Regions from separate parts of the Alishewanella sp. BS5-314 genome, predicted to be linked through region 1. Evidence: predicted binding sites of a transcription regulator. Region 1 holds the regulator's gene; the other holds the start of a gene.
What was found. The regulator FliA, encoded in region 1, starts transcription of late flagellar genes. The targets are predictions, from matches to a motif close to CTAAAGNTNNNNNNNNNNNNGCCGATA.

Region 1 (4,425 bases):
ACTGCCGGCATGAGCCAGCGCGATCTACGACTGGCTGAGCAGCTGGCGTCACTGGTGCACAACACCCGTGTCAAAATTCGCAGTTATCTGGTATTGTCAGCGACAGCGCAGGCCCGGGTGATGCAGGAAACCGTGCTGCAATTTAAACGTTTGCCACTGGCAGGCTGTATTTTTACTAAGCTGGACGAGTGTCTCAGCCTGGGAGAAGCGTTAAATATCGCTATCCAGCATGCGCTACCCATTAGCTATCTGACCGATGGCCAACGGGTGCCGGAAGATTTACAGATCGCTGATGCGCAGACACTGGTCGATAATGCCGAACAGTTACGTCTGGCGCATAGCCAACCAGCTCATCAGTGGTATCCGCAAGAGCAGACGGATGCCTTATATGCATAAGAAGTCAATAGCAGAAGATCAGGCCAGCGGCCTCAGACGCATGAATAGACAAAAAGTAAAAGTGATCTCCGTTACCGGTGGTAAGGGCGGGGTCGGAAAAACTAATATCACGCTGAACCTGGCGATGGCATTGGCGCAAATGGGCAAGAAAGTCCTGGTGCTGGATGCTGATCTGGGTTTGGCAAATTGTGACGTGATGCTGGGTTTGCGGGTTGAACGCAATCTTTCTCACGTATTAAGTGGTAAAGCCAGTCTGGACGATATTCTGGTAGAAGGCCCTTTTGGCATTAAAATTGTCCCCGCCACCTCGGGTAATCAGGATATGACTGAATTATCGCCGGTGGAGCATGCCAGCCTAATCCGTGCCTTCAGCGAGCTGGAAACGCCGATCGACGTGTTATTGGTTGACACGGCTGCCGGAATTTCCGACATGGTGCTCAGCTTTTCCCGCGCCTCGCAGGATGTGTTGGTGGTGGTTTGCGATGAACCGTCATCCATCACTGATGCTTATGCGTTAATGAAAATCCTCAGCCGCGACCACGGTGTTGAAAAATTTAAAATAGTTGCCAATATGGTGCGAAGTAGCAAAGAAGGTCTGGAATTATTTGCTAAACTAACCCGGGTAACAGACCGTTTTCTGGATGTAACGCTGGAGCTGGTTGCAACCGTACCGCAGGATGAAAATGTCCGCCGGGCGGCGCGTAAACAAAAAGCCTTTATTGATGCTTACCCAACCACCGCAGCCAGTATGGCGGTGAAAGCGCTGGCGCTAAAAGCAGCTAAGTGGCCTTTGCCTGAAAATGCTTCCGGCCATTTGGAGTTTTTTCTGGAGCAGCTTGTCCAGCCACAATCTGAGTAGGGGGTTCTTTGAACAGTAAGTTGGCCGCATATGGTGGTATTGATCACATGCAGCAACTAGTGGAGCGCCATGCACCACTGGTCAAACGCATCGCCTATCATTTATTAGCCCGGCTACCGGCCAGCGTACAGGCCGATGACCTGATCCAATCCGGTATGATTGGCTTAATTGAAGCCGCCAAAAATTTTGATGGTAGCAAAGGGGCCAGTTTTGAAACCTTTGCCGGCATTCGTATTCGGGGTGCCATGCTAGATGAAATAAGGCGTGGCGACTGGACGCCGCGCTCGGTGCATCGTAATGCCCGCTTAATCGCCGATACCATTGCTGAGCTCGAAGCTCAACTTGGGCGTGATGTTCGTGATTATGAAGTTGCAGAAAAACTTGCTATCTCTTTAGATGAATATCATCATATGCTTAGTGATGTGAGTTCGGGTCGGATTATCGGCATCGAAGACCTCGGTATCTCCGAAGATGTTTTGGTGACGGCTGAGGATTCAGATACCGATCAGCTGTACCATGAGCAGGCTAATGAGGCGTTTAACGCGGCACTGGTGAAACATATCAGTAGTTTGCCGGAGCGAGAGGCATTAGTCTTATCACTGTATTATAATGACGAACTAAACTTAAAAGAAATTGGGGCTGTACTGGATGTCAGTGAGTCCCGGGTCAGTCAGATTCATAGTCAGGCATTAGTGCGGTTAAAAGCCCGAATGCAGGCTTGGTTGTAGTGTATCCTGAATAATGGGATGACGTGCTCTTCGGAGGGGACTTTGGATAAGAATATGAAGATTCTCGTAGTCGACGATTTTTCGACCATGAGACGGATCATCAAGAACCTGTTACGCGATTTAGGCTTTACCAATATTTCAGAAGCGGATGACGGCAGCACGGCTTTGCCGATGTTGCAGAATGGCGATTTTGATTTCGTGGTAACCGACTGGAATATGCCTGGGATGCAGGGGATTGACCTGCTACGTGCGATCCGGGCAGATGCGAAACTTAAGCATATACCGGTATTGATGGTGACTGCCGAAGCCAAGAAAGAGCAGATTATTGCTGCCGCTCAGGCTGGCGTGAATGGCTATATCGTCAAACCTTTTACTGCAGCAACATTACAGGAAAAGCTGGCGAAAGTATTCGAACGGATCGGCTAAGCCGGAGCTGACCAAGGAGTGACGCCATGTCTGCCAATTCGGCTCCGTTAATCACGCTAGACCAAGCCAGAGAGCTGGTACAACTGTTGGAGATGGGCGAGCAGGACATCGCCAACCAATTGGTACAGCAACTCGGTATGCCCGGCTCGTCGGAATTATTTGCCGAGGTTGGCAAACTGACCCGGCAATTACACGAGTCATTGAAAAACTTTCAGATTGATCCCTCGCTAAACAATATTTTGGTTGAAGATATCCCCGATGCCAAAAAGCGCCTTAACCACGTTATTGATATGACTGAGCAAGCGGCTAACCGGACTATGGATGCCGTAGAGTCATGCTTACCTATTGCCGATCAAATCAGTCAGCAACTAAATCAGTTGTTGCCAAGATGGCAGAAACTGATGAAGCGCGATCTGGAATTGGGTGAATTCAAAACCCTCTGTCATGGCATTGATGCTTTTCTGGCAGAGACGGTGACGGAGTCAAACCGACTGAATCAATTATTGACTGACGTATTAATGGCGCAGGATTATCAGGATTTAACCGGTCAGATTTTACGCCGGGTCATCGAATTAGTCCGTGAAGTCGAAGAGAGCCTGATCGGCCTGCTTACTGCTTTTGGTAACAGTAACGTGCAGGTAATGGAACCCAAAGCTGCCAAACGAAAGATTGAAGCTAATGAAGCTGAGGGGCCTATTATTGATAAAGAAGGCCGCAATGATGTCGTCAGTGGTCAGGACGATGTGGATGACTTACTGTCGAGCTTAGGTTTTTAACAGAGGTGTTTACTGATGAGTTTTGATATGGATGAAGACATCCTCCAGGATTTTCTGGTCGAAGCCGGTGAAATACTAGAGTTGTTGCAGGAACAGCTGGTCGAGCTTGAGAATAACCCTCATGACACTGCTCTGTTAAATGCCATTTTCCGTGGTTTCCATACAGTAAAAGGTGGGGCTGGTTTCCTGTCACTGACCGAATTAGTTGATGCCTGTCACGGCGCTGAAAACGTGTTTGATATACTTCGCACCGGTAAGCGCAGTATCACCCCCGAGCTGATGGATGTGATCTTACAGGCTCTGGATGTGGTCAATGAAATGTTTACTGAGGTGAAAGCACGTCAGCCGTTGACCCCGGCCGATCCTCAGCTATTAGCGGCACTGCATTTCTATTCCGAGCCGGAAACACCCGGCGAGGCAGCACCTCAGGCAGCCAAGGCTGCACCTGCGGTTACAGCTCCGGTTGCGCCACAGGTTACAAAGGTACAGCAACCAACCGCTTCACCCGATAGCGATGATGTCGATAGCATCACCGAGGATGAATTTGAGCGTATGCTCGATGAGTTACACGGTTCGGCCGCTCCTGGTCGCACCGAAGTGGCTGCCAGTGCGCCAGCGGCGCCAGTGAGCGCAGGCGATGATATTACTGATGATGAGTTTGAAGCCTTACTTGACCAGCTGCATGGCAAGGGGAGCTTTAAGCCGGAAGTGCCTGCTGCACCAGCTGTGACAGCTACTGAGCCGGCCGCGCCCGCGGCCAAGGCTGATGAAATTACTGATGACGAGTTTGAAGCCCTGTTGGATCAGCTGCACGGCAAAGGCAAGGCGCCAGTAACCCCGGCAGCGGCTAAAGCAGAAGTTCCGCCGCCAGCACCGGTTGCCGCTCCTGCTGCCGCGCCGGTCAAAGCCACAGAGGCACCGGTTGCACCAGCTGCCGGTAATGCCGCTGCGGCAGATAAAGGTGCCGTCGCAGCAGAGACTACGGTGCGGGTTGATACTAAACGCCTGGACCAGATTATGAATATGGTCGGCGAACTGGTATTAGTCAGAAACCGGCTGGTCAGTTTATCGGGCTCTGCGCAAAACGAGGAAATGAGTAAAGCCATTGCTAACCTGGATGTGGTGACTGCCGATATTCAGGGCGCGGTAATGAAAACGCGAATGCAGCCAATTAAGAAAGTATTTGGCCGTTTCCCGCGCGTGGTGCGCGATCTCGCCCGTTCACTAAAAAAAGATATCG
Region 2 (4,425 bases), on a different contig from region 1:
GCGCTATAGCGGGCTCTTGGTGCCTGCAAGAGCGTATCGCGCTGCATAATCTGTACCTGGCCGGAAAAATCTGCCTGCTGATTATCCCGTATACTCACGGTGTCGGAGAAAATGCGGATATTGTTATCGGTAGCGTTAGCCGATTGCAGAGTTTCGGGGATACTTAACGGTTGATAACAGAGTGCAGGAGCAGGTTGTTGGGCTTGTGCCTGTGTGGCGTGCAAAGCCGCCCAGATGAGTCCTGCTAAACTTAAACCCTGTTTCATGCCTTATTCTCGTTAATGCGCTACCCGTGCCGCGTTGCGCGGGTTTGCTATGATAAATCAATTTTAGAAATCCTGCTAATCCGATATAGTGCGGCTGAGTGAAGGTCAGGATTACCCGGCAGGACAGCTGCTTAGGTTAAGTGAAGACGGAGAAGTTCAGGTGTGGGGTAAAGTATTGGGAGCCTTATTCGGCCTGGCATTACTAAAATTGCCGGGGCTGGTACTGGGTGTATTGCTTGGACATCTTGCTGACCAATGGTTTTTGAAACGTTGGGCGCAATTACGTCACCGGCTGCAACCTGAAGACGAGCAAATTCTGTTTATGTACAGCAGTTTTGCGGTGATGGGGCACCTGGCGAAAGCGCGTGGCGTGGTAACGCAAGCGCATATTGCACAGGCCAATCGTTTTATGCAACAGCTGGGATTAACCACCAGCCAGCAACGCGAGGCGCAGGCAGCGTTCCGTGATGGTAAAGCAGTAAACTTCCCGTTTCGGGAGCAGTTACAAGCGTTTTATCAGTGCTATCGCTCGCGGTCAGAAGTGCTGCAATTATTTTTAGAAGTGCAATTGGGTACGGTTTGGGCCGAAGGCAAGATTGTGCCTGAGCAACGGCGCCTGCTAACCGTTATTGCACAGGAGCTTAAGATCCCGCAGCCAGTGCTGGAGCAATTATTACGTTCCTACCAGTCACGGCAGGAGCAAACTACCGGCAATGTTCAGGGGCTTACGTTAGCGGGAGCCTATCAACTATTGGATTGCAGTCCCGAATGCAGCGAGTTGGAGTTGAAGCGAGCGTACCGTAAGCTGATGGCTCAGCATCACCCGGATAAACTGGTATCGCAGGGGGTGCCAGCGGCGATGCTGGAGGTTGCCAAGCAAAGGTCGCAGGAAATACAGGCCGCGTATGAATTTATCAAGCAGCAACGGGCGAAAGCGGGTTAGGAGCGTTAGAATCCTAAACTACTGAGCCAGCCAAAGATTTCTTTGAACAGCCACTCCTGCTGGCTGGCATGATAATGCATATCGGGTAAATAACGTTGCCGGTACAGAGGGTTAGACTGTGCTCGTGCCAACAGTTGCCGCTGTTGACTATCCGTTGCTGACCACGGATGGTCGGCGCCGGTAAGCAGGTCCAGGACTGGGACCTTTAGATTAGTCATCTGTTGTTGTAGCTGTAGCTGTAGCGTCGGATCTTTCAGATAGGCCCCGATACTGACTACGGCGGCAATATTAAGTTCGTCCTGCTCCATCAGCAATGCATGCCAGGCACCAGCAACCTCACCCTGGACCAGGATGATTAGCGGGCCTGTGGGTGCCGGCTGCAACTGCTGTAATGCTTGCCAGCGGGCCGCCAACTGGGCTTTGTTTGCTGCCAACGCAGTGCTGGCGTCCTGCGCCTGATGTGCTTCAAGTTCAGGCAGGGCCAGAATGCTCCAGCCAAAAGCCGGCAAATGCTGAAACAGAAACCCCCAAAGCTGCGGACTTAGCAGGTGACGCTGCTGTGCTGGCATAAAGATGACAGTACCTTTGCTCTGACGGGTAACGGCAGGCACCCTGGCCAGCTGAATTGAGGTTTCTGCAGTCGTTAATGTTGTAAGCTCAAGGCTGGGGTGCTGGCGCACAATATCCTGCCAGTTTGCCAGGGCAGGGCAGGTAACCAATAACAGAGCTACTAATGGCAGTGCGCGAAATGTTGGCATAGTGACACCCGATGAGCCAGATAATACCGTATCGGTCATGGCGGCTAAAACTTAAGCCGCTGACAGTATTATAGCTTGCAGCTGGACCACATTTTTAGCTAAGGGTTAGTTTGCGCTTTGCAGGTGCTCACTGAAGGTATACAGGACTTTGTTATCGTGACTGAACTTAACATAGCTACCGTGGTGTTCCAACAATCTGACCAGTACCGACGGTTGTAAAATAAAACAATACTTAGTGGCTTTAAATTCAACCAGTGCTTTGGCCATTTCTCTTAAGTGGTCATTGGCGGCCAGTCGTTTTGCTTCATGTTCATCATTACAAACATGCGAAGCTTGTTCCAACTGAACTAAAGACTCAGAGTTGACTGTTTCAGCTAGCAGTGTGGTGCTACCAAGCAGCAAGGTGGCAGCTAAACAGAATTTGACAAAACAAGACATCATTACTCGTTCCCGGAGCTTAGTATAGCGAGCTAAAAATTAGCAGCCTTCGCCCGGCGCGGCAACTGAAATTTTATCTAATACCCCGGAAAATAAAAAAGCCGCTGTTGTCAGCGGCTTTTTTGAGCATTAAGTGGCGATTAACGCATCACTGGCTCTTTGATTTTGGCCGTTACTTTAGCTTCGATGCGCTGGTTTGCAGCATGAGCTTCACGGCTGTTACCAGGTACGCGAGGCTGAGTTACACCAAAGCCTTTTGAGGTAATGCGTGAGCTTTCGATGCCCTGAGCAACTAACAGGTCAGCGATGGCTTTAGCACGACGCTCAGATAAGCGCATGTTGTATTCTGGCTTACCGATGTTAGAGGCGTGACCTTCGATGAAAACCACTGACTCTGGGAAACGCTTCATGAACGCTGCCAGTTTGTTAACTTCAGTGCGGCCTTCTGGCGACACAGTGGCAGAGTCGAAAGCGAAGCGAACTTCGATATCTACGTCACCAACACGATCCATTTTCTCAGTGTAGATGGTACAACCATCAGCATCAACTTTCTGACCTGCTGGTGTATTCGGACACTTGTCACGGCTATCTGGCACGCCGTCACCGTCAGAATCTACAACTACTGGGGCCGGAGCTGGCTCAGGTTGTGGCGCCGGAGTTGGCGCAGGAGCTGCTGCCGCACCGAAAATCCAGCTGGCGCCGAACTTGATCGAGGCATCATTCCACTGACCACGGCTAATACCGCGGAAACGGTTACCTTCAGCGAATAAGGCAACGCTTTCGTTGATGAAGTAACGGTAACCCACACCGACGTTCAGAGCGTCAAATGCGATGTTGTGTTCAAAGTGTTTCCAGCCACCGACCAGGTAAACATTTGAATTCGGGATGTGATACATTGCATCAACACCGAAGCGGTCACCGGTAACGCGTGAACTTTGCGTTAATGAGTCCAGACTTTGGCGGGCATACTCAGCACGCACGCCCCAAGTTTCATTCAGGCGGTAGCCAATTTCTACACCGACGCCCCAACCGTTATCGACGTTATCCCATGCAGCTGATTGGCCTTTACGGTTATCAGTCCAGTAGCTTTCGCCGAATAATGAGCCGAAGACTTTCTTTTCCAGGTCCTTTGCTGAAGGAGCGTTGGCAAAGGCCTGTGCGCTCAGCAGTGGTAATGCAGCCAGAACTGCAATGGCGGTTGCTTTCAGTTTCATCCGTTTCTCCTTTGATTCATCCAACTTAGCAAACTTGTAATAGTTTACCATATTGTTTTGACAGTATTATTAGTTTTGAACAAATTTAAGCGTTTAATTTTACGACAGTGGCATCTTAACCAGTAAAACTGAATGTTAGGTTAATAAAGTTCTAAATTTTAGCTTAAAACGGGCATTTTGCAAAAAAAGTCAAGTTTTCAGCAGTTTCCGGGTGCACCAGGCAGAGTTCGGTGGCATGCAGTTGCAGCCGCCCGATTTGCTGGAAATCCGGATTGTAAAATTTATCGCCCAGGATCGGATGGCCAAGGAATTGTAGGTGTACTCTGAGCTGGTGTGAGCGTCCGGTTACCGGCTCTAGCTCAACCAGGCTGCTGTCTACAGTGCGCTGTAATACCCGGAAGTGGGTCAGAGAGGCTTTCCCATATTGATAACAGACCTTTTGCTTAGGGCGGTTCGGCCAGTCGCAGATCAATGGTAACTCAATACTTCCCCGATCTGCCGTAATACAACCGCTTACTCTTGCCAGGTAGCGTTTTTTGATCGTCCGTTCCGAAAATTGCCGGTTGAGTTCACGCTGCGCCTCCTTGGTCAGTGCCATTACCATCAGACCTGAGGTCGCCATATCCAGCCGGTGCACCACACTTGCCTGTGGCCAGACCCGCTGTACCCGGTACTGCACGCTGTCAAAATGCTCGGCAGCTTTGCCTGGCACAGAGAGCAGGCCACTGGGTTTATTCAACACCACTAACTGGTCATCCTGATACAAAATGTCCAGATAGGGTGACAGAGGTGGGCGATAATCCAAT

Region 2: H1D31_RS02285 (DUF3530 family protein) is a predicted target of FliA. The motif match lies at 1,997-2,023, and genes of this name have one in related genera.

The regions. Positions count from the first base shown of each region.
Region 1 is NZ_JACEHJ010000002.1:305,118-309,542, forward strand. Features, by position in the region: gene flhF (flagellar biosynthesis protein FlhF) at 1-396, shown strand, start outside; gene H1D31_RS05925 (MinD/ParA family protein) at 389-1,255, shown strand; gene H1D31_RS05930 (RNA polymerase sigma factor FliA) at 1,303-1,983, shown strand; gene cheY (chemotaxis response regulator CheY) at 2,026-2,409, shown strand; gene H1D31_RS05940 (protein phosphatase CheZ) at 2,436-3,185, shown strand; gene H1D31_RS05945 (chemotaxis protein CheA) at 3,201-4,425, shown strand, end outside.
Region 2 is NZ_JACEHJ010000001.1:489,488-493,912, reverse strand. Features, by position in the region: gene H1D31_RS02295 (LPS-assembly protein LptD) at 1-266, opposite strand, end outside; gene djlA (co-chaperone DjlA) at 427-1,209, shown strand; gene H1D31_RS02285 (DUF3530 family protein) at 1,215-1,967, opposite strand; gene H1D31_RS02280 (hypothetical protein) at 2,073-2,408, opposite strand; gene H1D31_RS02275 (OmpA family protein) at 2,546-3,619, opposite strand; gene H1D31_RS02270 (RluA family pseudouridine synthase) at 3,783-4,425, opposite strand, start outside.